3 regions of the Mesorhizobium sp. B2-1-8 genome follow, and region 3 is predicted to be linked to each of the others. Evidence: riboswitches for the same ligand, from Rfam matches in the RefSeq annotation. Region 3 holds a riboswitch; each other region holds the start of a gene.
The links. Region 3 has a riboswitch for cobalamin ahead of bluB (5,6-dimethylbenzimidazole synthase). Riboswitches for the same ligand answer to the same signal wherever they lie in the genome.
Positions count from the first base shown of each region.

Region 1: it holds a riboswitch for cobalamin, as region 3 does, so the genes downstream of both, FJ970_RS16735 (CbtB domain-containing protein) here and bluB (5,6-dimethylbenzimidazole synthase) in region 3, are expected to answer to the same signal.
Region 2: it holds a riboswitch for cobalamin, as region 3 does, so the genes downstream of both, FJ970_RS15940 (DUF1636 family protein) here and bluB (5,6-dimethylbenzimidazole synthase) in region 3, are expected to answer to the same signal.

Region 1 is NZ_CP083952.1:3,415,129-3,424,491, reverse strand. It holds gene cobU (bifunctional adenosylcobinamide kinase/adenosylcobinamide-phosphate guanylyltransferase) at 1-399, opposite strand, end outside; gene FJ970_RS16740 (CbtA family protein) at 392-1,198, opposite strand; gene FJ970_RS16735 (CbtB domain-containing protein) at 1,214-1,393, opposite strand; cobalamin riboswitch at 1,429-1,628, opposite strand; gene FJ970_RS16730 (aromatic ring-hydroxylating oxygenase subunit alpha) at 1,772-2,941, shown strand; gene FJ970_RS16725 (MFS transporter) at 2,945-4,144, opposite strand; gene FJ970_RS16720 (heparan-alpha-glucosaminide N-acetyltransferase) at 4,379-5,377, shown strand; gene FJ970_RS16715 (methyltransferase family protein) at 5,374-5,862, shown strand; gene FJ970_RS16710 (MerR family transcriptional regulator) at 5,869-6,255, opposite strand; gene mgtE (magnesium transporter) at 6,392-7,810, opposite strand; gene FJ970_RS16700 (LuxR C-terminal-related transcriptional regulator) at 8,188-8,856, shown strand; gene FJ970_RS16695 (aminotransferase class V-fold PLP-dependent enzyme) at 8,981-9,363, shown strand, end outside.
Region 2 is NZ_CP083952.1:3,247,832-3,257,194, forward strand. It holds gene FJ970_RS15930 (cobaltochelatase subunit CobN) at 1-2,278, opposite strand, end outside; gene cobW (cobalamin biosynthesis protein CobW) at 2,297-3,334, opposite strand; gene FJ970_RS15940 (DUF1636 family protein) at 3,336-3,764, opposite strand; cobalamin riboswitch at 3,802-4,009, opposite strand; gene FJ970_RS15945 (winged helix-turn-helix domain-containing protein) at 4,039-5,238, opposite strand; gene FJ970_RS15950 (NADH-quinone oxidoreductase subunit A) at 5,571-5,936, shown strand; gene FJ970_RS15955 (NuoB/complex I 20 kDa subunit family protein) at 5,927-6,508, shown strand; gene FJ970_RS15960 (NADH-quinone oxidoreductase subunit C) at 6,513-7,118, shown strand; gene FJ970_RS15965 (NADH-quinone oxidoreductase subunit D) at 7,128-8,318, shown strand; gene FJ970_RS15970 (NADH-quinone oxidoreductase subunit E) at 8,319-9,363, shown strand, end outside.
Region 3 is NZ_CP083952.1:5,382,678-5,392,040, reverse strand. It holds gene ribB (3,4-dihydroxy-2-butanone-4-phosphate synthase) at 1-167, shown strand, start outside; gene FJ970_RS26580 (MFS transporter) at 187-1,407, opposite strand; gene FJ970_RS26575 (TetR/AcrR family transcriptional regulator) at 1,527-2,135, shown strand; gene FJ970_RS26570 (hypothetical protein) at 2,225-3,208, shown strand; partial or broken gene bluB (5,6-dimethylbenzimidazole synthase) at 3,376-3,882, opposite strand; cobalamin riboswitch at 4,054-4,233, opposite strand; gene FJ970_RS26560 (histone deacetylase family protein) at 4,356-5,282, shown strand; gene FJ970_RS26555 (exodeoxyribonuclease VII small subunit) at 5,286-5,537, shown strand; gene FJ970_RS26550 (DUF2277 domain-containing protein) at 5,630-5,896, shown strand; gene FJ970_RS26545 (pirin family protein) at 5,937-6,857, shown strand; gene dxs (1-deoxy-D-xylulose-5-phosphate synthase) at 6,957-8,870, shown strand; gene FJ970_RS26535 (hypothetical protein) at 9,019-9,312, shown strand.

The DNA.
Region 1 (9,363 bases), 2.0 Mb from region 3:
GGGCACGATGCCTTGCCCGACCTCGTTCGATACCACGAACCACGGCCCGCGCGGCCGCGACAGCACGTCCGCCAGCCGTCGGCACGCCGCGTCAACGTCGTGATCGGCCAACATGTGATTGGTCAGCCACAGCGTCAGGCAGTCGACAAGCACCGGCTGATCATCCGGCAAGGCTTCCAGCGCTTCGGCAAGGTCGAGTGGCGCATCGATGGTCGACCACCCTTCGCCGCGCCGCGAGCGGTGCAACGCGATGCGCTCGCGCATCTCGTCGTCACAGGCTTGCGCCGTGGCGATATAGGCCCATGGCGAGGGCAATGCCGCCACCAGGGTTTCGGCGTGCGCGCTCTTGCCGGAGCGCGCGCCACCGATGATGAAGGTCAGCTTGCCGCGATCAGGCAAAGCTGTCGCGCAGGCTGGTCGCCGTGCCGGTGAAGCGTCTGCGCACCACGCCGACGACGGCGCCGAGCACCAGCCAGAACACCAGATTGGTCACCGTCACCGCCACCACGAACTGATGGTGCAGGCCTTCCGGGATCGGTGTTTCGAAACTGTCGGGCTGCGGCGCGCCGACGACATGCGGGGCGACGATCAGCAAGACGGCGAGGATGGTCAACGGCAGCGATCTGCGAAACACGATCAGACCAAGGCCGATGGCGGTCGCCGCCGCCGTTGCCGTCCACCAGATCTGACGCGGAAGAAGATCGGCCGCCGGCATTGCCGGCAGTTCCGGCTGCAGGCCGAGGCCAGGCGCCAGCGTGAACACGGCAAAGCCGGCCAGCCCCCAGAACACGCCCTGGCGCCAATTGCCGATGCCGCCGGCAAACTCGGAAACCGCGACCAGGACCAGCGCGAAACCGATGCCGGTGACGATATTGGCAACCACGCTGAAGGCGAAACGCTCGAAACCGTCGGCCGGCGCCCAGGCTTCGTCTTCCTCCGCCGGCGTCTTGGCTTCGACGGCTGCTGGCGCGGCAGAACTCATCGCATTCCCAGCGGGCGCGACCGTGCTTACGGCGCTGGTATCGGTTGCGGCGGGTGCCGCGCCATGGTCGTGGTGATGGCGGCCGCCGGCCTTTTCGTAGACCTCCGCCTTGAGGATCAGCGGCACTGTCGCATAGGCCTGGATGCAGGCGAGAACGACACCGGCCACGAGCCCCGCGATCGCCGCGACGAACACGACGTTGCGAAACAGATTCATGATGTCAGATCCTCGTCAGTGGCAGGGAAACGCCATCGAGTGGCGATAGTCGTGGGCGGCATTGTGGACCGCATCGATATGCGAGAAACCGACAAAGCCGACGACGAAGATGCCGAGCAGCGCCGCGAGCGCGAGCTGCATGAAGCGCGACTGCGAGGAGACGGAGGCGCCGAGGGAGACGGAAGCGGTAGTCATGTCTTGTCCTTTCGCCCTCCACCCGAGGGCATCGAAGTCAGTTTCCTGTCGCCGGCAGGTCTCCTGGCTCGCGGATAAGCGCCCTTCCCCACCTTCCCGAAGGAAAACCTTCAGTGGCATATGGAGAGGACTACCGCACACAGTTGCGGGGGCAGCCACGGCATTGGACAGGAATTCCTGTCCGCACCGCATTCCCTCTTGGCTCCAAAAAGGAACCGACGACGCTGATGACTATAGGGAAATTCGCCGCGCGCGGCAAACCAAATTCCGACAGCAGCCAGCGCAGGAGCGTCGTATCGGCAAAGCCGCTCCCATCCCGTCCTGATTGACAAACTCCATGGCCGGGTGTCGGCTGGCAACCCTCACAGGAAGCCAGCCATGCAGCCCGATGCCAGCGAGCGCGAGCCCTATAACGGCCTGACCCGAACCGAGCCGTCGCTGCCCTCATCGGCCTATTGGGATCAGGAGAACTATCAGCGTGATCTCGACGCCATCTGGTACAGAAATTGGCTGCTCGTCTGCCGCGAGGCCGACCTTGCCCGGCCTTTGGCATTCCGCACCTTCCGCGTCGGTACGCAGGAAATTCTTGTGTTGCGCGACGAGACCGGCGCGTTGCGTGCCTTCCACAACACGTGCCGGCATCGCGGCTCGCAGCTTTGCCAGGAAAGCGAAGGACGGCTGAAGGCGCGGCTGATCACCTGCCCGTATCATGCCTGGTCCTATTCGCTGCGCGGCGACCTTGTGCGCGTGCCATCGAAGTCGCTGCCTGACGGCTTCGACAAGGCCGATTATCCGCTTTACCGCGTTGCCCTCTCGGTGTGGCGGGGCTTCGTCTTCGTCAATCTTGCTGAAGATGCCGCCGGCTCGGCGCAGTCACCCTTCGACCCGGCCTCCGGCGACCTCGGCAACTGGCCGCTGGACACGCTGGTGTCGGGCCATGTGCTGCGCAAGGTCATGAACTGCAACTGGAAGATTTTCTGGGAAAACTTCAACGAATGCCTGCACTGCCCGGGCGTTCACAAGGACCTGTCGCGGCTTGTGCCGATCTATGGCCGCGGTCTGATGAGCCGGCACGACGATCCCGAATGGGCGCGCCATGCCGCCAATGATGCGCCGGAGTTTTCCGGCGGCCTGCGCGCCGGGGCTGAAACATGGTCGCGTGACGGGCGGACGCACGGGCCGGTCTTCCCGGGCTTGACGCAGGCGGAACGAACCGCTGGCCAGACCTACGTCACCAGCCTGCCCTCGATGTTCATCGTCGGCCATGTCGACTATGTCAGGACCGTGCGGCTGGTGCCGCTCGGCCCGGAGCAGACCGAATTGACCGCCGAATGGCTGTTCGCGCCCGAGGCGCTCGCCGAGACCGACATCGACAACATCGTCGCCTTCGGCACACAGGTGCTGGAGGAGGATGCCGCGATCTGCGAGGTCAACCAGAAAGGCCTGCGCTCGATGCGTCATACAGCCGGCGTGCTGATGCCCGAGGAGTACGACTTGCATCGTTTCCACAATTGGGTGCGCGAGCGCCATACGGCGCTTTCGCCCTGATTTTTACAGGGACTTCGGCAGGTAGCGCCACGTCATGAAGCCGCAAAACGCCGCCAGCAGGCCGAGCGTGACGAACACCGATCCCAGTCCGAAGAAGGCCAGCACCACCGAATAGACCAGCGGCGGCGTCAGTTCGGAAAAGTCGAGATAGGTGCGGTAGACCGCCGCCATCTGCGCGCGCTCATAGGAGCGCACCGAGCGCATGAAGGCGGTCGAACCCAGCGCATCGAGCGCGATGGTGAAGAAGGCCCCGCACAGCAGGAAGGCGCCGGTGAGCAAGGGCGCTGCGGCTCCGACCGTGCCCGCGGCCAGCAGCATCGCCGACATGGCGAAATAGGCAAATGTCATGGTCCGGCGGCCGCCGAAGCGCTTTCCCGCCTTGCCCCAGAAGATCGCCATGAACAAAAGCGCATTGCCGGCCGAGACCAGCAGGCCGCCCGCCAGTTCACCTTGCCCGGTGATGACCATGAACAGCGGTCCATAGACGAAGAACGTCGTCCAGAAGCAGGATCGGCCGAAGGCGATCAGCCAGGCGAGCCTGAGCCTCGGCTGCGCCACGAAGCGGCCGATATTGGCGAGCGGATTGGCCGGCCGCGTCTTGCCGGGGCGGATCGACGGGTTGTCGCCCAGCCGATAGGTCCAGAACAGCGCCAGCAAGGCCATGGCGAAAACCGCCACCGCGCCATGCGCGGCATAGATGCCGAAATGCGCGTAAAGGAAGATGCCGAGCGTCGGCCCGCCCGTCCAGGCGACCATCGACCACGCCATGCGCAGCGATTCAGCCTGCATGAAGTCGGTCTTGCGGATGTGGTCCATGATGTAGAGGTTGAGCGTGATCGACAGCGCGCTGGCGCCCATCACCCGGCACAGCATCCCGGCCACTTGCCCGGCGAGCGAATGAGTGACGAAGAACAGCGAGCCGATGGCGAGCAGGCAGGCGCCCGCCGTGTAGACCCAGCGCCGCGCGAAGCGGCGGATCAGCATCGGCATGAACAAGGTCACCGACAGGCCGAGCATGGACACGACGGTATAGAGGATCGAGACGATCTGCTCGTTATGGAGGATCTCGTAGGCCTGGATCGGTATGACGCTCGAAACCATGGCGCGGGCGAAGGATTCCACCGCGTAGAGCGAGGCGAAGGTGCGCGCATCCGCGGCCTTGAGGGCCGGAAGCCAGATCGGATGGCGCACATGCGTGGACATTGCTTCCCCAAAGCAGAATCGCGGCGTCAAATCTGCCGTGGACATTTCAGGCCCATTAAGAGGAAACCGACGCACATCCGGCAAAAGCGAAGCCGGTCAAAGGCTTTCCGGCGCTGGCCCAACCCGGCGGCTGACGCGCACCCGCCGCGCGACCCAGGCCAAGGCGACCGGCCTTCTTCTATCCGGTGCAACCGTGATAGTCGTCTTGTAGGGGCTGAATCAGATCGCGAGACCATGAGCATCCACACGCCGACCGCACCCGCTCCGGAGCCATCGAAGCGCATCGTCGCCATCGATATCTTGCGCGGCGTCGCGCTAATCGCGATGGCGAGCTACCATTTCACCTGGGATCTGGAATTCTTCGGCTACACCGATCCCGGTCTCACCGCCTTCGGCTGGTGGAAGATCTACGCCCGCTGCATCGCCTCGACCTTCCTGTTCCTGGTCGGTGTCAGCCTGTATCTCGCGCATGGCCGACAGATCCGCTGGAACGGTTTCTGGAAGCGGTTCGCCATGGTTGCAGGTGCCGCGGTCGCCATCTCGATCGTCACCCGCATCGCCACGCCCGATGGATTCATCTTCTTCGGCATCCTGCACGAGATCGCACTCGCCAGCCTGCTTGGCCTCGCCTTCCTGCGCCTGCCGGCCCTGCTGACGCTTGTCGTCGCCGCGCTCGTCATCGCCGCGCCAGTCTACCTGCGCTTCGAGGCCTTCGATCACCCCTGGCTGTGGTGGATCGGCCTTTCCGCCATCAATCCGCGTTCCAACGACTACGTGCCGCTGTTCCCCTGGTTCGGCGCGGTGCTTCTCGGCCTTGGGGCGGCGAAACTGGCGTCCGCTTCCGGCATACGGGCACGCCTGGCGAGCCTCGTGCCCGGCCGTTGGGCCAATCCGCTGGTCTTCATCGGCCGCCACAGCCTGGCCTTCTACCTGATCCACCAGCCGCTGCTGATCAGTTGCGTCTGGCTGTTCTCGCAAGTGATGCCGGCGCAGGTCGAGCCTCCGCAAGTCAATTTCCTGAAAACCTGCCAGCGCTCGTGCGAGCAGATGCGCAACGCAACCTTCTGTTCGAGCTATTGCGGCTGCATGCTCGAGACGCTTCAAGGTGAAGGCTCTCTTGATCGGCTCTTCAACAACGACCAGACTGCGGACTTCAGGGCGCATCTGTCCGATCATGCCGCAACGTGCACCACCAAGACCGAGGACAAGATGACGGAGGGAGGGACACAATGATCGAGCCGAAGCCTGGGACCGTGCCGAAGCCTGGGGTGATACCGTGGCCGCCGGTGATCTACGCTGCTGCGATCGCGATCAGCATCATCCTCGGCATGCTCTATCCCTTGCCCTGGATCGGCGACCTCCTGGGCGACATTCTGTTCGCCGCCGGCTGGGTGGCACTGTTCACCGTCGCCGTACTCTGGTTCACCGCGATCCGCACCATGATACGGGCCAGGACAACGCTCAATCCCAACGCCGTACCCGATCATCTCGTCACGACCGGCCCCTTCGGCGTCACCCGCAACCCGATGTATTTGGCCAACACGCTGCTGTTGATCGGCGTTGCCTTCGTCTCGGGCATCGCCTGGTTCTTCCTGCTTGCCTTCGTCGCCGCCTTCGCCACCCAGAAGCTCGCGATCGAGCGCGAGGAAAAGATGTTGGCGGCGAAATTCGGCAAGAAATACCGCGACTATGCAAAAAGAGTACGGCGCTGGATCTGAGTAGAGTTAGGTGTTCACCCCGAGCTCGACCAGCCGCTCGACGCAAGACTCCTCGGCCTGGTCGAGTTCGGCCAGCGTCTCCTCGAGGTCGCGGCGCTTTTGCCTGAGATCCTCGCGCTTTTCCTCGATACGCTTGATCATCAGCTTGAGCTGCCCGACCTCGCCCGGCGGCTCCTTGTACATCTGGATGATCTCGCGGATCTCGTTGATCGAGAAGCCGAGGCGTTTTCCGCGCATGATCTGCCGGATGAGGTGACGGTCGGAAGGGCGAAACAGCCGCGTGCGACCGCGACGCACCGGCTGCACCAGTCCCTCGTCTTCGTAGAAACGCAGCGTCCGCGTCGACACGTCGAATTCGCGGGTCAGTTCGGTGATCGAATAATATTCCCGCATTGTCACTCCACGCGGGAATTCCGGGCATTCGCCATGCGGCGCCCTTCCCTCCCGAACCAACCGTTGCCACATCGGAATCGACGCGGCACCCCATGCGAGCCTCGCACGGCATTTACGTAAAAGTCAATTGAGACGCCTAACGGACGCTGAACCACCAGGTCGCGAGGCCAAGGAAAGCAAAGAATCCAACGACATCGGTAACGGTGGTGACGAAGACCGCCGAAGCGACCGCGGGGTCGACCTTGAACCGGTCGAGCAGCAACGGGATCAGGATGCCGGCAAGGGCCGCCACGAACATGTTGATGATCATCGCCGCGGCGATGATGCCGCCCAGATTGGGGTCGTGGAACCAGACGGCCGCGACGATGCCGATCAGGATGGCGAAGACGATGCCGTTGATGAAGCCGACGCCCATTTCGCGGCGGATGATGCGGCCGGCATTGTAGATGTCGAGATCCCTGGTCGCCAGCGCCCGCACGGTGACGGTCATGGTCTGCGAACCGGCATTGCCGCCCATGCCGGCCACGATCGGCATCAGCACGGCGAGCGCCACGATATGCTCGATCGTGCGGTCGAAAAGGCCGATCACCGATGCCGCCAAAAATGCCGTCAGCAGGTTGACGAGTAGCCAGGGAACGCGCGAGCGCGAGGTCGCCAGGATGCTGTCGGAGAGCTCCTCGTCGCCGACGCCGCCCATGCGCAGCAGGTCTTCCTCCGCTTCCTGCTGGATGACATCGACGACGTCGTCGATGGTCAGCACGCCGACCAGCCGCTCGTTCTCGTCGACGACGGCGGCCGACAAAAGGTCGTATTGCTCGAATTCCCGCGCCGCCTCTTCCTGGTCCATGGTGGCCGGGATGGCGTGCCGCGTCTCATGCATGACTTCCTCGACCTTGACCGCGCGCTTGGTGCGCAGGATCTGGTCGAGATCGATGGCGCCCAGCAGCTTGAAGGTCGGATCGATGACGAAGATCTGGCTGAAGCGGTCGGGAAGGTTCTTGTCCTCGCGCATGTAGTCGATGGTCTGGCCGATGGTCCAGAATGGCGGCACCGCGACGAACTCGGTCTGCATGCGCCGCCCGGCGGTCTCTTCCGGGTAGTCGAGCGAACGGCGCAGCCTGATCCGCTCGGTGAACGGCAGCCGCGACAGGATCTCGTCCTGGTCTTCCGGCTCGAGGTCTTCGAGGATGTAGACCGCATCGTCGGAATCGAGTGCCTGCACCGCTTGCGCGATCTGCGCGTTGGGCAGGTTGTCGACGATATCCATGCGGATCGCCTCGTCGACTTCGGTCAGCGCGGAAAAATCGAAGTCGGCGCCCAACAGTTCGACCAGCGCGCGCCGCTGTTCGGGGTGCAGCGCCTCGATGAGGTCGCCAAGTTCCGACTGATGCAGGTCGTCGACCTGGCGCTTGAGGATCAGCGTATCGCGATCGGCGATCGCCGCGCCGATCTGGGCAAGGAAGGACGATAGGACGGCACCGTCCTCGCCATAGATGTCGGCGTGGTGCTCGTCGGCGGCCCTGGCGCCGGTCGTCCGTTCGTCCTGGCCTTCCACCAGCGCCTCCCGCCATCAGAATCCCGGAAAAGGTGCAAATCAGGTCTAGACCATGAGTCCGCAAAGTGGAAACCGGTTTTCGGTCCGGTGCCCATACAAAAGTAACGGCGACCCGGCACGCTTCAACTTCGCAACATTTTCTTCTAACGCACGGGAATCTCAGGCCAAATGCGTTCTTGCCTGCTGATGCCGTGCTTTCCCGATGCCGAGTGGACTGCCGATTTCATCAAAAGCCGGCCACGCTTCGGCTTCCGGCGGCGCGACAGCCGATGTCGCTGGGGAAAGAGCACCCCCGCGCCATTGGAGCAGAATTGTCATGATGCAGGTCCAGGCATCGGCTGGACCCGCCAAGCCGCAATAAAAAAAGCCGGAAGCCGTTGAAGATCAGGTCGCGGACAGAGAACAAGGCAATCGAAGAGCGGCGCGTTCGCGTGGTCGTGGCCGAGCGCAATCCGCTCGTCATATCGGCGCTGCGTGAAATGCTGGACTGCGACGGGCGCTTCGAACTTCTGGCCTCGGTACAAAGCGGCAGGCATTTCCTGGAGCTTGCGGCGGCACAGGAGTTCGATGTCGCCGTGATCGGCTGGAAGCTCTCCGACATGGACGGCGCGGACGTCCTGGCCGAGGTCCAGGGCCGCAAGCTCGACGTCCGCATCGCGGTCTTTTCAAACGACCATGACATCGGCATCCTGAAACAGTGCGTGCGCCTCGGGGCGCAAGGCTACTGCTTCCAGTTCGACGATCCCGCCATCATCTTCGACACGATCCTGGCCGTCGCCCATGGTCGCATCTGCATCCCCTATATCGACATCAACAAGGTCAACGACACGCCTCTGTCCCGGCTTACCGTGCGCGAGCGTGAACTGCTGGCGGTGCTGTCCGATGGCTGGACCAATTTGCAGATCGCGACCCGGACCGGCATCTCCGAGAATACCGTGAAGTACCATCTCAAGAATCTCTACGACAAGCTGGACGTCCGCAACCGCGCCATGGCGGTCGCGCTCTATTCACGAGAGAGGCGCAGCCAGAAGCAGCCTTTCGGGTAGGGCGACCGGGTAGGCCATACCCACCCGCACGCGGCAAGTTCTTACCCGCCAAGGTGTTGCTGCAATCAGCCATCGAAACGAAACTCCCCACCACCGCTTTGCTGGATCAGGAGGAGTTCGCACCATGGCCGGTTTCACCCATCTTTTCATCCCCGGGCCGACCAATATCCCCGAACAGGTGCGGCAGGCGATGAACCTGCCCATGGAGGACATGCGCGCGGCCTCCTTCCCCGACCTCACCCTGCCGCTGTTCGAGGACATCAAAAAAGTCTTCAAGAACCAGACCGGCCGCGTCTTCATCTATCCGTCCTCCGGCACCGGCGCCTGGGAAGCGGCGATGACCAATGTGCTCAGCCCCGGCGACCGCGTGCTGATGTCGCGCTTCGGCCAGTTCTCGCATCTGTGGGTCGACATGGCCGAGCGCCTCGGCTTCGAGGTCGAGGTGATCGACTGCGAATGGGGAACCGGCGTTCCGCTGGACCTCTATGCGGAGCGGTTGAAGGCGGA
Region 2 (9,363 bases), 2.1 Mb from region 3:
CCTTCTCGGCTTCCGCGCTTTGCCGGCGCATGGGGTCCGGCTCGTCGCCTGGGACGCGGCCGTAGACATGCAGCCCATCCTTGATGGCGAAATCCTTGAGGTCGCAGAGCCAGGCGTCGATGCGGCGCAGCGCTTCATCGGGCGCGTCGGTCGCGGCGACGCCGGCTTCGGAGGCGAGACCGGTCTTTTGCGCGGTTTCGACAATCAACCTGGCGAGACGGTCGCGGCGGCGGCGGTCGAGGCCGTCGGCCTGGGCATATTCGTCGACCAGCCGCTCGAGCTTGTGCTGGCCCTCGTCCAGTCCGGCGCCTGTCAGCGGCGGCGGCAGATGACCAAGCGTGACCGCGGCAATGCGTCGTTTGGCCTGCGCCGCTTCGCCGGGGTTGGAGACGATGAAGGGATAGATGACGGGCAGGCAGCCGGTCACGATCTCGGGAAAACAGGCTTGCGAGAGCGCCACCGTCTTGCCGGGCAGCCATTCCAGCGTGCCGTGGGCGCCGACATGGATCAAGGCATGGACGCCGAGCGATCTGCGCAGCCATAGGCCGAAGGCGATCAAAGCGTGGCGCGGAGGCAGCGTCGGATCGTGGTAGTCGGCGCGGCGGTCGGCGGAACGGCCGCGGTCGGGAGCGAGGGCCACGGTGATGTTGCCGAAATGCGCGGCGCGGAAGGGGAAGCTTGCGGCGGCTGGCGCTTGAGCGCCCCCCTCTGTCCTGCCGGACATCTCCCCCACGAGGGGGGAGATTGGCAGCTTCACCGCTGGCGCCCGTTCTGTAGCCTTGGAAATTGGCGAAAGCGGAGGTGCGGGCAAAATCTCCCCCCATGTGGGGGAGATGTCCGGCAGGACAGAGGGGGGCGCCTCGCGAAAGTCTGTCCCATCTTCCGCTCTGCCCCAGGCAGCCTCTACCGCAGCCATTGCCGCTGTCGGTAACTCCGTCGAAAAGGAGTGATAGTCGTCCAGCCTCAGCCCATTGTCACCGCGTTTCAGCAAATCCAGCAATTCACGCGGTGTTTGTGGAATCCCCTCAACGGCGTAGCCCTGTTCCCTCAAGTCGTGCAGCATGGCGATCACGCTGGACGGCACATCCAGCCCGACCGCATAGCCGGTGCGGCCGGGGGCGCTGGGATAATCGGGAATGAGGATCGCCAGCTTGCGTTCGGCGCGCGGGGTCTCTTGCAAACGGATGAAGGCCGCTACGCGCTTAGCCACTTGCTCCACACGATCCGCTTGCGGCTGGTTGGCCAACGCACGGTGGCCCAGCGCCGGGTCGACATCACTCTCGCCCTTGAAGGAAATGGCGCCGGCAAGGATGCGGCCATCGAGTTCGGGCAGCACGACATGCATGGCAAGGTCGGCGGGTGCCAGCCCGCGCTGGTTGTTTTCCCAGACGTCGCGGCGTGTGGTGGCGACGATGACCTGGAAGACAGGCACGCCGGCGCGGTCGAACAGGGTTTCCACGCCGGGCTCGGCGCCGGACGCGAAAGCGGTCGCGGCGATGATGGCGGCCGGTCTCAGCGATGCGATGGCACTTTCGGCGAACGCCAGGGAAACCGGATCCTTGAGACTGGAAACGAAGATCGGGACCGGTGCCAGTCCCTGGGAGCGCAACGCCTCGGCCAGCGCATCGATCGGGGCGACATCGGCCGCGAGCAGCATCGATCGATAGAAGAGAATAGGGACAATGGGAGCGCCGACATTTGAAAGGTCCGGCTTCTCCACGACCCCCAATCCAGACTGATAGTAGCCGGCCTTCGGCACGCTGACCGGACTGGCGACTGATGTATCCTGTCCGGCCAAGCCCGCCAGCCTGTGCACCAGCGCGTTCATATTGGCCGGGCCGCCCTCGCGGAAATAGCCGAGCAGGCCGTCGAGTTCGGCGCGGGGCAGCGTCGAGGCTTCGATCAGCCTGAGATCCTCGTCATGGCTTTCACCGGGAAGCAGCGCCAGTCTTATGCCGCGTTCGCGGGCAATTGCCGCCAGTTGGTCGCAGCCATAGCGCCACCAGTCGTAACCGCCGAGGATACGCACCAGGACGACCTTGGCGTGGCGGGCGACGCTGTCGACCCAGAGGTCGACCGACATGGGATGGCGCAGGTCGCGCAGTGCCGCCAGCCGCATCGAGGGCAGGCGATCGGCGTCGGCCTTCCATGCCGCCGCCAGCCCGGCGAGGTCGCTGTCGGTGAAGGATAGAGCCACGATATCCGCCGGCGTCTGCCTGAGATCGACAGGCTCGGCGAGATCGTCGAGCGAGGCGGAGGTCGTGGTGAGGATGTGCATCGCGCCCGTGCCCGAAAATCAGCCGGCGAGTATGCGTTCGATCGCCGGCCGGTTCAGCCCCTTGAGGCCGATGACGACCAGGCGCGAACGACGGTCGTCCCCGGCGGTCCAGGCGCGGTCATAGTAGTGATTGACGCGCGGGCCGACGGCCTGCAGCAGGAGCCGCATCGGCTTGCCGCCGACCTCGACGAAGCCTTTCACCCGCAACACGTTCTCCTGTTCGGCGGCCGCGGCGACGCGCTTTGCCAGCTCGTCGGGATTGGCGATCGAGGGAATGTCGACGATGAACGTGTCGAAGTCGTCATGCTCGTGGTCGAATGCGCCGTCGTGATGGGATTTGCGGTTCTCGATATCGTCCTCGACGGCGAGCCCGAGGCCGAGCAGCACCGAGGGATCGACCTTGCCATGAGACGTCGGCACGATCTTCACGGCGCGGGCGGCGTGTTTGCCGATGATGCTGTTAGCGCGGGCCGAGCCGTCGGCGTCCATCAGGTCGCTCTTCGACAGGATGATCAGATCGGCGCAGGCGATCTGGTCCTCGAACACTTCCTCGACCGGATCATCATGGTCGAGGCTTTCATCCCCGGCGCGCTGCGCCCGCAGGGCTTCCATGTCGTTGGCAACCCGGCCTTCGGCAAGTGCGGGACCGTCGACCACGGCGATGACGCCATCGACGGTCACGCGGCTCTTCACCGACGGCCACTGGAAAGCCTGGACCAGCGGCTTGGGCAGAGCGAGGCCCGAGGTTTCGATCAGGATATGGTCGACCTTCGGCGTCAGGGACAGGATCTGGTCGAGCGCCGGCACGAAATCGTCGGCGACGGTGCAGCAGATGCAGCCATTGGCCAGTTCGACGATGTTTTCCTCGGGGCAGGTGTCGATGCCGCAGCCCTTGAGGATTTCGCCGTCGATGCCGATGTCGCCGAACTCGTTGACGATGATGGCAATCCGTTTGCCGCCGGCGTTTTCCAGGAGATGGCGGACAAGGGTCGTCTTGCCGGCGCCGAGGAAGCCGGTGACGACGGTGCAGGGAACGCGGGAAACGGATGCGGTCATATCAGTCTTTCAGCATGTCGAGGGGAGGGATGCGGGCAACGAGGCCGCGTTTGAGGCTATCGGGCCTGCCCCGCCAGGGAATGAGGCCGTCGCTGGAGGTGGCGAAGAGTTTCGCGCCGGTGACGAGATCGGCACCGCTGGTCGGGGTCAGATCGCCAAACACATAGCTCCAGCATCCGTCGCGCAGGATTGCGGCGCTCAGCCGGCGCTTGCAATTGCCGAGGCATTCGACGGTGCGGATGCGGATGTTGTCGCCCGAGGCGGCTTGGCGCGTATCTTCAGCCAAAAGTTCGCCGGCCCGGGGATGAGCATCGGAGCCGGTCTCGTCGCGACAGGAGGCGCAGACGATGACAGTGATGCCGGCCAGGGAATCATCCCCGCCGGACGAAATGTCCGTTGTTTCAGCCGAAAAACTGCTGTCGCGATCCAAATCAGGCTCCTTGCCCGGAAAACCCGCCGGGCGATCGGATTCTTGCATTCCAGACGGCAGGTCTCCTGGCTCGCGGGTCATCGCCTTGGGTAGCCGCCTTCCCGGGACAATCCCAGTGGCTTTCGGCCTTGGCTCTTCGCTCACAGTTGCGGGGACAGCCGCGGATTTGGGATTTTCAATCCCGCACCGCATTCCCTCTTGGCCCCTCCCTTTGCCGAGAGGAGACCGTCTGGATTGGATTTAGGCTCTTGCGGGCAGCGGTGTCAACGCGAGCTTACGACACCGCGATGTCGGACAGCGCCGGGCCTAGATCGCCGGCGGGCGTCACTTCGATGCGTTCGAGGCCAAGCCAGCCCTGCATCTGCTTCAATTCCTCGGAGAGCTGAGCGGTGGTTTCGGGCGGTGCGCCGGGCTCGGCGTAAGCGGCATGGACACGCAGGACACTTGCCGGCCGGTCAGCTTTGAGGTCGACGCGCGCCACGATCCTGTCGCCGAGCAGGAAGGGCAGGACGTAGTAGCCATATTGGCGCTTGTCGGCGGGAGTGTAGATCTCGATGCGGTAGCGGAAATCGAACAGCCGCTCGCTGCGCGAGCGCTCGAAGACGACCGGATCGAACGGCGCCAGCAGGGCGCGGGCGTCGATCTTGCGTGGCAAGCGCGCGTCCCTATGAAGGTATGCCGGCTTGTCCCAGCCCTCGACCCGCACCGGTAGCAACTCGCCGGTCTCGACCAGTTCCTCCAGGCGGCCTTTCATGTCGGCGGGGGAGAGTCGAAAATAATCGCGCAGGTCGCCTGATGTCGCCACGCCATGGGCGCGGGCGGAGATGCGCAGCAATTCGCGATGCGCATCCTCGGCGGCTGGTACTGGCAGGTCGAGGATCGCCTGCGGCAGCACGCGCTCCGGCAAGTCGTAGAAGCGCTCGAAGCCGCGCCGGTGCGCCGTGGTGATGCGCCCGGCCCAGAACAGCCATTCGAAGGCGTGCTTGGCGTGGCTCCAGCCCCACCAGCCGCCGGAGCCTTTCTGGCCTTCCAGCGCGGAAGCGGCGATCGGCCCGCGTTCCACGACTTCGCGGTAGATCTCTTCTATATAGGCGGCGTGCTCACGGCCCCATTTGGCCAGCCCCAGATACATTTCATCGCCTTGCTCGGCGCGCCGCATGCGCCAGCGCATCAGCGGGTAGGTCTCGACCGGCAGGAATGAGGCCTCATGCGCCCAGTATTCGAACACAGTGCGCTTGCGGGTCACGGCGGCGTTGTCGAGCAAAGCGACGGGATAGGGGCCAAGACGCGAATAGAGGGGCATGTAATGGGCGCGAACCACCGCACTGACGGAATCGATCTGCAGCAGGCCGGTGCGAGACAGAACGCGGGCGAAGTGGCGGCGGTCGGGCGTGCCGGCGGGGCGGGGATCGAGAAATCCCTGAGCGGCGAGCGCGATGCGCCGGGCGGCGGCAAGCGAGATCTTTTCCTTCATGCGGATGCGTCTCTGGTGGACCTGTCTGGCGTTGCGGGGGGTGATTCCTGTCCATGCTAGCAGGGTTTTGGCGGCAACCTTGTCAGGAGAGAAAAGTGGAGTAAAAGACGAAGGAAATCAAACAGGAGCATATGGGACCAGTTTCTCCCGGATTGCCGTCCAGCTCGGTGTTTTGAACAAGGTTTGACTTGCTTCGCTGGAAGTGCTGCGCTAACCCTCGCCGCGTTGCAGCATAGGCTCCTTAAAACGGTTCAGCGGTTAATCTGTCACGCTTCCGCAATAAGGTCCGGTGCTGTAATCAACGTGGATTGGCGCCAACGGAAAGCCGCTGCATGAACGCACTCCTCAGTTCGTACCTGCCCATCGTCCTGTTTATCGGCGTGGCGCTGGTGGTCGGTCTGGCGCTGCTCGCGGCGCCGTTCCTGGTAGCCTACCGCAACCCGGATCCCGAGAAGCTGTCCGCCTATGAATGCGGATTCAACTCGTTCGACGACGCCCGCATGAAGTTCGACATCCGTTTCTACCTGGTGTCGATCCTGTTCATCATCTTCGATCTCGAAGTGGCCTTCCTGTTTCCCTGGGCGGTGTCTTTCTCGAAGATCGGCATGCTCGGTTTCTGGTCGATGATGGTGTTTTTGGCGGTGCTGACAATCGGCTTTGCCTATGAATGGAAAAAAGGAGCGCTGGAATGGGATTGAACGACAGTTCAGGCACCCTCGTCGCGCCGAAGCCCAAGGGTATCATCGATCCCAACACCGGCAAGCCGGTGGGGCAGGACGATCCCTTCTTCCTCGAAATCAACAATGAGCTTGCCGACAAGGGTTTTCTGGTCACCTCGACCGAGGCGCTGATCACCTGGGCGCGCAGCGGCTCGCTGATGTTCATGACCTTCGGCCTTGCGTGCTGCGCCGTCGAGATGATCCACACCTCGATGCCGCGCTACGATTCGGAGCGGTTCGGCGTCGCGCCGCGCGCGTCCCCGCGCCAGTCAGACATCATGATCGTGGCCGGCACGCTGACCAACAAGATGGCGCCGGCACTGCGCAAGGTCTACGACCAGATGCCGGAGCCCCGCTACGTCATCTCGATGGGCTCCTGCGCCAATGGCGGCGGCTATTATCATTATTCCTATTCGGTGGTGCGTGGCTGCGACCGCGTCGTGCCCGTCGACATCTATGTGCCCGGCTGCCCGCCGAGCGCCGAAGCCCTGCTCTACGGCATTCTTCTCCTGCAGAAGAAGATCCGCCGCACCGGCACGATCGAACGGTAAATCAATGGCCGCATCCCTTAGCGAACTGTCGACCTATCTCGGCGAGAAGCTGCCTGGCCGCTTCGGCGATGCGGTGCTCGCCTATGGCGAGCTCACCGTCCAGGTCGAGCCGGGCGATCTGGTCGAAGTGATGACTTTCCTGCGCGACGATGCGCGCTGCCAGTTCATATCGATCATCGATGTCTGCGGCGCCGACTATCCGTCGCGGGCCAAGCGCTTCGACGTCGTCTATCACCTGTTGTCGCCGAAACAGAATGTGCGCATCCGCGTCAAGGTGCAGGCCGACGAGGAGACGATGGTGCCGTCGATCACCGGCATCTATCCCGGCGCCGACTGGTTCGAGCGCGAGACCTACGATCTCTATGGCGTGCTGTTTTCGGGTCATCCGGACCTGCGCCGCCTGCTGACCGACTACGGTTTCGAAGGCCATCCGCTGCGCAAGGATTTCCCGCTGACCGGTTTCGTCGAAGTGCGCTACGACGACGAAGCCAAGCGCGTCATTTACGAGCCTGTGGAACTGAAGCAGGAATTCAGGAACTTTGACTTTTTGAGCCCGTGGGAGGGAACCGACTACGTTCTCCCCGGGGACGAAAAAGCCAAGACGAATTGAGGCGCCAGAATGGCTGAAACCTCCGTCCGCAACTTCAACATCAATTTCGGCCCGCAGCATCCTGCCGCGCATGGCGTTTTGCGCCTTGTTCTGGAGCTCGACGGCGAAGTCGTCGACCGCGTCGATCCGCATATCGGCCTGCTGCATCGCGGTACGGAAAAGCTGATCGAGGCAAAGACCTATCTGCAGGCGGTGCCTTATCTCGATCGGCTCGACTATTGCGCGCCGATGAACCAGGAGCACGCCTTCGCGCTCGCCGCCGAGCGCCTGCTAGGCATCGAGGTGCCGAGGCGCGGCCAGCTGATCCGCGTGCTCTATTGCGAGATCGGCCGCATCATGTCGCACATCCTCAATGTGACGACGCAGGCGATGGACGTCGGCGCGCTGACGCCGCCGCTGTGGGGCTTCGTCGAGCGCGAAAAGCTGATGGTGTTCTATGAGCGCGCCTCGGGCTCGCGCATGCATGCGGCCTATTTCCGGCCCGGCGGTGTCCACCAGGATCTGCCGCGGCAGCTGGTCGAGGACATCGGCAAATGGATCGACCCGTTCCTGAAATCGCTCGACGATCTCGACAAGCTGCTCACCGGCAACCGTATCTTCAAGCAGCGCAATGTCGATATCGGTATCGTTTCGCTGGCCGACGCCTGGGCCTGGGGCTTTTCGGGCGTCATGGTGCGCGGCTCGGGTTCGCCGTGGGATCTGCGCAAGTCGCAGCCTTATGAGTGCTATTCGGAAATGGATTTCGACATCCCGATCGGCAAGAACGGCGACTGCTTCGACCGTTATCTCTTGCGCATGGAAGAAATGCGCCAGTCGGCACGGATCATGCGCCAGTGCGTCGACCTGCTGCTCGGCAAGGAAAGCACCGGCCCGGTGTCGAACCTCGACGGCAAGGTGGTGCCACCCAAGCGCGCGGCGATGAAGCGCTCGATGGAAGCGCTGATACATCACTTCAAGCTTTATACCGAAGGCTACCGCGTGCCGGCCGGCGAGGTCTATGCGGCGGTCGAGGCGCCGAAGGGGGAGTTCGGCGTCTATCTGGTCTCGGACGGCACCAACAAGCCCTACCGCTGCAAGCTGCGCGCCCCCGGTTTTGCGCATCTGCAAGCCATGGATTTCCTGTGCCGCGGCCACATGCTGGCCGACGTCACCGCCGTTCTCGGCTCCCTCGACATCGTGTTTGGTGAGGTCGATCGCTAAATGTCAGTCCGCCGTCTCGCAGAAGCCAGCGTCCAGCCAGCCTCCTTCGCCTTCAACAAGGCGAACGCGGCGGCTGCCAAGCAATGGATCAAGAAGTACCCGAAGGGCCGCGAGCAGTCGGCGATCATTCCCTTGCTGATGATTGCGCAGGAGCAGGAAGGCTGGGTCACCAAGGCGGCGATCGAGACCATCTCCGACATGCTCGGCATGCCGCGTATTCGGGGGCTCGAGGTCGCGACATTCTACACGCAGTACCAGTTGAATCCTGTTGGTACCCGTGCGCACATCCAGGTTTGCGGCACCACGCCTTGCATGCTGCGCGGCTCGGAAGCGCTGATGGATGTGTGCCGCTCGAAAATCCATCACGACCAGTTCCATACCAACGACAAGGGCACCTTGTCGTGGGAGGAGGTCGAGTGCCTCGGCGCCTGCGTCAACGCACCGATGGTCATGGTGTTCAAGGATACGTTCGAGGATCTGACACCCGAGCGTCTGGCCGAAATCATCGATCTCTATGACTCCGGCAAGGGCGCTTCGGTGACGCCGGGACCGCAGAACGGCCGCACCGGCTCGGAGCCGGCCTCCGGTTTGACGACGCTGAAGAGCGAAAAGGCGATCCTCAAGTCGACCCGCGACCGGGAAGCCCGGGAAGCAGCCAAGGCCGCCAAGGCGGCGCCCGACGCGATCATCGCCGCGCCGGTGCCGGCACCGGCTGCCGGCCCTGTCGCGCCGTCCAACGCCAGCAAGCCGAAAACCGATACGCCCGAGACCAGCCCGGTGTTGAAGACGCCTTCAAAGGCCAAGGTGGCGCCGGCGACGGAGAAGGCGGCGAGCGTTGCTGCGCCGCTGCATTCGGCCGCCAATGCCAACAAGGCAGCGCCGGAAGTCGAGAAGGTCTCCAAGCAGCGCAGTGGACCGACGGTCAGGGCCGAACCGGCATCGGCATTCAAGGCGCCGGAAGCCAAGGTGCGAGCCGCAAAGCCGGCAAAGCCGTCGCTGGAGGACAAGAATCGCCCAGCCGGTATCGACAGGCCGGCCGCGGTCG
Region 3 (9,363 bases):
ATGAAGAGGCGCGCCGGCGCGAGAGCGAATGGCGTGAGATCGGCCTTGGTGCACAGATCCTGAAGGATCTCGGCATTTCCTCGATCAATCTGATCGCCTCGCGCGAACGCCATTATGTCGGCCTCGAAGGGTTTGGCATTCACATCGCCAAGACCGAGATTATCTGAGCTCGACAAATCCTGGCTGTCATTCGGCCGGGATTGCCGCCTCGCATCCTTCCAGCTCGCATCCGTGGGTGGCGAGGCTGCGCTGGCCGAGCAGCACCGTGATCAGTGCGATAACGCCTGACGCCACCGAAACCCAGAACCCGCTCTGGGCGCCGAACGCGTCTACCACCGCACCGGCGGCGAAAGAGCCCAGCGCCATACCGATGCCGATGCCGGTCATCACCCAGGTGATGCCTTCGGTCAGCATCGTTTCAGGGACATGCCGTTCGATCAGGCCGAAGGCGGTGATGAAGGTCGGCGAGATCGCCACGCCGCTGATGAAGACAGTCAGCGCGAGCGCAGGCACGGTGCCGGCGGTAAGCGGCAGCAGCGTGCCGAGCGTGACCAAAGCGACCGCGATGGCGAGCTGGCGCTGCAGCGGTGCTTTCAGGTTGAGCGCGCCGATGATGATGCCGAGCACGAAGGACCCCAGCGCATAGACGCCGATGACGAGACTTGCGGCGCCCGGCTGGCCGAATTCCTTGGTGATCGCCACCGTGCTCACCTCCGTCGTCGCGAAAGTCGCGCCGATGAAGATCATGGCGAAGGTGATGATTTGAACCGGCCCCAGGCGGATTGCCGAGCCCGTTGAGCCATGGTCCACCGGTCGCACTTGCGGTTCGGTCGAACGCTGCAGGATGAAGGCTGTCGAGCCAAGGGCGAGGAACAGCGTGCTGACGAGCACGCCCGCTTCCGGGAACAGCGCGGCACTGAGGCCCACCGACAGCGATGCGCCGGCGATGTAGACCAGTTCGTCGGCCGCCGACTCGAAGGCGAAGGCGGTGTTCATCTCGGGTCGGCTCCGGAAAATCTCGGTCCAGCGCGCACGCACCATGGCCGGCATGCTTGGCATCGCCGCCGCCGCCAATGCCGACACGAACAGCGTCCATACCGGCCAACCCCGGTTGGCCGATGCGATCAGGGTCGCGAATGCGAGCACGGAGATGACGGTGGTGGGTACGACAACCCGCGTCTGGCCTAGGCGGTCGACCAACCTCGATATTTGCGGCGCCAGGAAAGCGTTGGTCAACGCGAATGTCGCGGAAACCGCACCCGCCAGCCAGTACTCGCCACGCGTCTGCGACAGCATCGCCACGATGCCGATCGGCGCCATGGCGATCGGCAGGCGCGCCACGAAACCGGCGGCGGCAAAGCCCTTGGCTCCGGGAGCGCGAAAAATTTCCGAATAGGGGTTTTGCATGATCCTGTTCCTCGACAAGGGGCGATTCGACGATTACATACGACACGTATGAGTGTTAAATAGACCATACGCCCCGTATGTCAATTGGCATACGGGGCGTATGTAGATAAGGCCAGGACATGCATCGACCACGCAAGGAGATGATCGCGGAGACACGCGCCAAGCTGATCGCCGCGGCACGCCAAGCCTTTGGCACCATCGGGTACGCCGAAGCGTCGATGGACGATTTCACCGCGTCGGCCGGACTGACGCGCGGCGCCCTCTATCATCACTTCGGCGACAAGAAGGGACTGCTCGAGGCGGTTATCGCGCAAATCGATGCTGAGATGGCGGCGCGGGTGAACGAGGTCGCGTCGAGGGCGCCGACCCGCTGGCAGCATTTCGTCGACGAATGCACCACCTATATCGAGATGGCGCTCGAGCCGGAAATCCAGCGCATCATGTTCCGGGACGGTCCGGCGGTGCTGGGCGATCCGGCACAATGGTCGAATGCCAATGCCTGCGTCGGTTCAATGACCGATCATCTGACCGCGCTGCAAAAGGAAGGGGTGGTCGTGCCGGCGCTCGATCCGGAGACGGCCGCGCGGCTGATCAACGGAGCGAGCAGTCAGGCCGCGCAGCGGATCGCCAATTCGAACGATCCCGAAGCGACGTCGAGGAAGGTGGTGGCCGCGTTCAAGCAATTGCTTGAAGGCCTGCTCGAGAAGCCGGAAGCGCGGCCAAACTGAGCCACCGTGGCCCTCCCGCCGCCGCCTGCAATTGACAATAGCCGGTTTGAGCGCATCCTCCACAGCCATCTCTGAGGGGAGATTCGGGCATGTGGGATTTCGATATCGGCAGGTCGGTCTCCATCATGATGCGGACCTGGCCTTTCATTGTCTTTCGCATGATCGTCTATTTCGGCATCACGCTGGCCTACATCATGGCCACCGGCACCGGTGCCTCGGTCGGCTATGGCGTCGGCCATATCTCCACCGACCCCGACGGACCGCTGTCCTTTGCCATGTGGGGCGGCGTGGTCGGTTTCGGCCTCGTCTCGATCGCCGTCTATTGGATCCGCGAATACATCCTCTACGTCGTCAAGGCAGGTCATATCGCCGTCATGGTGCATCTGATCGACGGCCATGACGTTCCCGATGGCCAGAACCAGATCGCCTACGCCAAAGAGGTTGTGACCGAGCGTTTTGCCGAGGCGAACATCCTTTTCGTCGTCGACCAACTGGTCAAGGGCGCCATCCGCGCCATCACCGGCCTGCTCGGCGGCATCGCAGCCTTCCTGCCCATTCCGGGCCTGAGCGGCCTGGTCTCGTTCATCAACACGGTGATCCGCCTGTCGCTCACCTATGTCGACGAGATCATTCTCGGCTACAACATCCGCATCAATTCGTCCTCGCCGTTCGAGACGGCGCGGCAAGGCGTCGTGCTCTACGCCCAGAACGGCAAGACAATGGTCAGGAACGCGGTCTGGCTGGCGGTCATCATGTGGGGCGTCTCCTTTGTCATCTTCCTGCTGATGCTGGCGCCGGCAGCCACTATTCTTTACGTCATGCCCGGTCAGCTCGCCGGTTGGGCCTTCGTTCTGGCCATCGTCTTTGCCTGGGCTTTCAAGGCGGCCTTCATCGAGCCGTTCGCCATTGCCTGCCTGATGCAGGTCTATTTCAAGACCATCGAGGGCCAGGTCCCCGATGCCGCCTGGGACGCCCGGCTCGCCGAAGCCTCGTCAAAGTTCCGGGAACTCAAGGACAAGGCGCTCTCCACCTTCGACGGTTCGCGCTGGGGTACGGCCGGCGCGACGCGCTGATCGGCGAGGTTTGCCGGCGCAGCGGCTACGGTGTTGAGGCGGGCCACCGTGGATTTGAGCGACGCCTCACCCTGGCCGCAAAACGTCTCGCTCATGATCAGGTCGGGCAGCGGCAGCCGTCGGCCCCAGCCATGCGTTTCGAGGTCGGGTTTGGGCGCGAACTCGGAAACACGGCCAACGCAGAGATAGGCGATCGGCGTCACGTGCTCGGGGATAGATAGAAGGCTTTTCAGCGCTTGCGTCTCGATGATGCTGACCCAGCCGACGCCAACGCCCTCGGCGCGTGCCGCCAGCCAGAAATTCTGCACCGCGCAGACCGTGCTGTAGAGATCCATTTCCGGATTGTGCCAGCGTCCCAGCGGCGAGCCTTTCGAACGCTCGCGGTCGCAGGTGATGCAGATGTTGAGCGCGCTTTCGCAAATGCCTTCGAGCTTGAGCTTGCGGTAGAGCGCCCGCCGGTCTGCCTCGATTGCCGGCAGTTCCTGTTCGCGGGCGGCCAAGAACAGGTCGCGCACCTCCCCCCGTCGCGCGGCATCGCGAATGACGATGAAATTCCAGGGCTGCATGAAGCCGACCGACGGCGCGTGATGGGCGGCAAGCAGCAGCCGCGCCAGCACCTCGTCGTCGATCGTCTCCGATGTAAAATGGCTACGCACGTCGCGCCGCGTGAACATGGCGCGGTAAACCGCGTCGCGCGCAATCTGGTCGAATCCATCGCCCATTGCAGCGGTCATATCTTCCGGCATCGCTTGTCCCCTTGCGATTGCAGCAGTTCAAATTTTCAGAGCGTACTTTGTGCGTCCAAGAGAACGCACGTCGCTCTGACGTCATCCGCCTGACCATGCGGATGACGATGCCTGCCAGGCCGGTCTTCTGGCTCGGGATCAACCCACGTCCGGTGCCTTCCCGTCATCGACAGTGGCACTTACCGGCGCAGTCCCCCTCACAGCGTTGGGCACGCCACGGTATCAAACCGTGTTCCCGATTCTCCCGCTTTCGCGGGCACCAGGCAGTAGCGGCAGTCTTACGCCGAATGGCCGGCGACGCCAATGCCCGCAGCGACATGAATGGACGCAGGTTCGATTTTCCCCAGCGATCAGGCCGCAACGCATGGCCATCGCCGCGCCGGGGCACTAGATAGGGGGACATGGCCACTCGTCTCTACACGCACCCGATCTTTCTCGAACACATCACCCCGCCCGGTCACCCCGAGCGGCCCGACCGCCTGCGCGCCATCGAACGCGTGCTCGACGACGAAGCTTTCGCCGCGCTCGACCGTGTCGAGGCACCGCAAGGCGACGAGGCGACCATCCTTTACGCGCATCCCGCCGATTTCGTCGCGCGTGTCCGCGCCGCCATCCCCGACGAAGGCATTGCCCGCATCGATGCCGACACCACCGCCAGCCCGAAGAGCTGGCAGGCCGCGACCACGGCGATCGGCGCCGCCAACGCCGCCGTCGACGACGTCTTTGCGGGCCGCGCCGACAATGTCTTCGTCGCCGCCCGGCCACCTGGGCACCATGCGGAAAAGACCACGGCCATGGGCTTCTGCTTCTTCAATACGGCGGCAATCGCTGCCCGCTATGCGCAGAAGAAGCATGGCGCCGAGCGTGTCGCCGTCGTCGACTGGGACGTGCATCACGGCAACGGCACGCAGGATATTTTCTGGGACGATCCTTCGGTCCTCTATTGCTCGACGCACCAGATGCCGCTCTATCCCGGCACCGGGGCGAAGAGCGAGACCGGCGCCGGCAACATCGTCAACGCGCCGCTGGCGCCGCGGACCGGCAGCGAGGTGTTTCGCGATGCCTTCCTGTCGCGCGTGCTGCCGGCACTCGACAATTTCGCGCCCGACCTGATCATCATTTCGGCTGGCTTCGACGCGCACCATCGCGACCCGCTGGCGGAAATCAATCTGACCGAGGACGATTTCGACTGGGCGACCGGCCAGCTGATGCAGCGCGCCGCACGCCATGGCGGCAACCGGCTCGTCAGCCTGCTCGAGGGCGGCTACGATCTGCAGGGATTGGCATTTTCGGTCGCCGCCCATGTCGGGCGACTGATGAAAGGATGAATGATGACTGGTGAGATCAACGAAGACGTCAAGGCGATGAGCTTCGAACAGGCACTCGACGCTCTGGAGAAGATCGTCGATGATCTGGAGCGTGGCGACGTGCCGCTCGACCAGTCGATCCGGATCTACGAGCGCGGCGAGGCGCTGAAGATGCATTGCGACCGGTTGCTGAAGGCCGCTGAGGACAAGGTCGAGAAGATCAGGCTGTCGCGCGACGGCAAGCCGGTTGGAACCGAGCCGCTCGACGCGGACTAGGGAGCCGAGCAGCTTTACCGATTTTTGGACACGATCATGATCGAGGATACAGTTCGTCCCGATTGAAACGGACAAGAGGAGATACGGAAGCGATGTGCAGAAACATCAAGACCCTGTTCAATTTTGATCCGCCGGCAACCAATGACGAAGTCCGCGACGCGGCACTCCAGTTTGTCCGCAAGCTGAGCGGTACGACGCGGCCTTCCGCCAAGAACCAGCATGCATTTGATCACGCGGTCGACGCCATCGCGGCATCGGCACGCGAGCTTCTCGATTCGCTCGAAACCCACCAGCATCCGCGCAATCGCGAAGAGGTGGCGGCTAAACTAAGAGCAAAGGCGGCGATCCGGTTCGCCTGATATGCCCAAAGCGCCCACTGACCGCTGACCAGGAGAGTTCATGAGCTTCTTCCCGGGGAAAGACCCTGAGGCCGGCGATGCCTTCGCCAGCGACCAGATCGAGCTGATGGTCATCCCGAACGCCAAGGATATTGGCGGCTTCGAGGTGCGCCGCGCCTTGCCGACCGCCAAGCGGCGCCTGGTCGGGCCGTTCATCTTCTTCGATCGAATGGGTCCCGCCATCATGCGCGCCGGCCAGGCGCTCGACGTTCGTCCGCACCCGCATATCGGCCTGTCGACCGTAACCTATCTGTTCGACGGCAAGATCAGGCACCGCGATTCGCTCGGCACCGAAATGGTGATCGAGCCCGGCGACGTGAACCTGATGACCGCAGGCCGCGGCATCGTCCACTCCGAGCGCACGCCGCAGGAATTGCGCGGCGCGCCGATGTCGATCTCCGGCCTGCAGACGTGGCTGGCGCTGCCCGACGGCAAGGAAGAGGTGGCGCCGGTGTTCGAGAACACAGCTGCGCTGCGACTTCCAGAGATCGATGCCGAGGGCGTCAGCGGCCGTGTCGTCATCGGCGATTTCCAAGGATTGCGGTCTCCGGTGCGGGCGGATTCCGAAACGCTCTACGCTGATTTGCGGCTTGCGCCCGGTGCCAGCGTCAAGATCCCGGCCGATGCGGAAGAGCGCGCCATCTACACGCTGGAGGGCGAGGTCTCGATTTCAGGCGACGTCTTTCCGGCGGAACGGCTGCTGGTGTTCCGTCCCGGCGACGAGATCGTCATATCGTCGCCGACGGGTGCGCATTTCATGCTGTTCGGCGGTGCCTCGCTCGGTTCGAAGCGCTACATCTGGTGGAATTTCGTCTCCTCGTCCAAGGAGCGCATCGAGCAGGCCAAGCAGGAATGGAAGACCGGCCGCTTCGATATCGTTCCTGGCGATGAGAAAGAATTCATTCCGCTGCCGGAAGGCTGAGCGGATCGGTGAGGGGCTGACCATCCGCGTCACCGACACGCATTTACTTTCGGCGGCCGGCGGCCTATCCCGCCGAAGAAAAGAAAGTCTGGGCCCAACGTGAACGCAACGCTGCATACGCCGCTTCTCGACAAGGTTCGCGTCCCGGTCGACCTGCGCACGCTGGCCGAGAGCGAATTGCCGCAACTGGCATCCGAGCTTCGCGCCGAACTGGTCGATGTTGTCTCCCACACCGGCGGCCATCTCGGTGCCGGCCTTGGCGTAGTCGAACTGACGGTGGCGCTGCACTATGTCTTCAACACACCCGATGACCGGCTGATCTGGGATGTCGGCCACCAGGCCTATCCGCACAAGATCCTGACCGGACGCCGGGACCGCATCCGCACCTTGCGCCAGGAAGGCGGCTTGTCGGGCTTCACCCGCCGGGCCGAGAGCGAATACGACCCGTTCGGCGCCGCCCACTCCTCGACATCGATATCGGCGGGTCTCGGCATGGCCGCCGCCCGCGACCTTTCGGGTGGTCGCAACAATGTCATTTCAGTCATCGGCGACGGCGCCATGTCGGCCGGCATGGCCTATGAGGCGATGAACAATGCCGGCGCGCTCGATGCGCGCCTCATCGTCATCCTCAACGACAATGACATGTCGATCGCGCCGCCGACCGGCGCGATGAGCGCCTATCTGGCGCGCCTGGCTTCCGGAAAGGCCTATATCGGCTTGCGCGACTTCGGCAAGAAACTGACCTCCTATCTCGGCAAGCGGGCCGATCGGGCCATCACCCGGGCGGTCGAGCACGCGCGCGGCTATGTCACCGGCGGCACTTTGTTCGAGGAACTCGGCTTCTATCACATCGGCCCGATCGACGGCCACAATCTGGAGCATCTGATTCCGGTCCTGAAAAATGTCCGCGACAACGGCAAGGGGCCGGTGCTGATCCATGTCGTCACCCAGAAGGGCAAGGGCTACGCGCCGGCGGAAGCGGCCGCCGACAAATACCACGGCGTCAACAAATTCGACGTCATCACCGGCGCGCAGACCAAGGCGCCGGCCAACGCGCCTGCCTACACCAAGGTGTTCGCCGAAAGCCTGATCCAGGAGGGCCGCGAGGACGATCGCATCGTCGCCGTCACCGCCGCCATGCCGAGCGGCACCGGCCTCGATCTGTTCGGCGAGGTGTTCCCGTCGAGGACCTTCGATGTCGGCATCGCCGAGCAGCATGCGGTGACCTTCGCCGCCGGCCTCGCGACGGAAGGCTACAAGCCGTTCGCGGCGATCTATTCGACTTTCCTGCAGCGCGCCTACGATCAGGTCGTCCATGACGTCGCGATCCAGAAACTGCCGGTGCGTTTCCCCATCGATCGCGCCGGCTTCGTCGGCGCCGACGGCGCCACCCACTGCGGCGCCTTCGACACCACCTTCCTGGCAAGCCTGCCGGGCTTTGTCGTGATGGCGGCGGCCGACGAAGCGGAACTGCGCCACATGGTGCGCACCGCCGCCAGCTATGACGATGGCCCGATCGCCTTCCGCTATCCGCGTGGCAACGGGGTCGGCGTCGACATGCCCGAGCGCGGCTCGGTTCTCGAGATCGGCAAAGGCCGCATCGTCCGGGAAGGCAGCAAGGTTGCCCTGCTGTCCTTCGGCACAAGGCTGCAGGATTGCCTTGCCGCGGCCGAGGAACTCGGCGCGGCCGGGCTTTCCACCACGGTCGCCGATGCCCGCTTCGCCAAGCCGCTCGACCAGGATCTGATCCGGCGGCTGGCCCGCTCGCACGAGGTCCTGGTGACGGTGGAGGAGGGCGCTATCGGCGGCTTCGCCAGCCATGTGCTGCAGTTCCTTGCCCATGAAGGATTGCTGGAGAACGGCCTGAAGGTACGCCCGCTGGTTCTGCCCGACGCCTTCACCGACCACGCCAAGCCGGAGAAGATGTATGCCGATGCCGGTCTCGACGCCGCCGGGATCGTGCGCACCGTTTTCACGGCCCTCGGCCAAACAGTCCGCGCCCAGCGCGCCTGAATCAAAACCTCAACAGCTTGAATCAGTTTGCCGGCTTGATACCGTAACGCACTGTTAACGCAGCCGTTTGGCGTTTCGCTTACCGTGTCCCTTGGCGGTTTTTCAACTGCGCCCTGCTAGATCACTGCCAGGCAGGGAGACAACAACAATGAAGACGCTTCTGTGCGGCGCGGCCCTTTTGGCCGTGATGGTCGTGCCGGCTGCCGCCGAAACGCGCTACGACCGCAATCTCGAAAAGGCGGTGGTCCGCATTGTCGCCGGCAAGATCGGCGATATCCGCGGCGGCTTTTCCTACAGGCAGGTGCCGCAGCTCGTGATGCTGCCGGACCCTTCACCTCAGCCCGCTGTTGCGACCGAGCATCCGCGTCAGCAAGCGTCAGAGGATGGGGACGACGGTTTGTCTCCAGCCGTCGAGCGCCAAGTGTCCCGCACGATCTTCTAGAGAAATTCCAGGAAAAGTGCGTAGCGGTTTTCCCGGGAAAAGCGCGCAGCG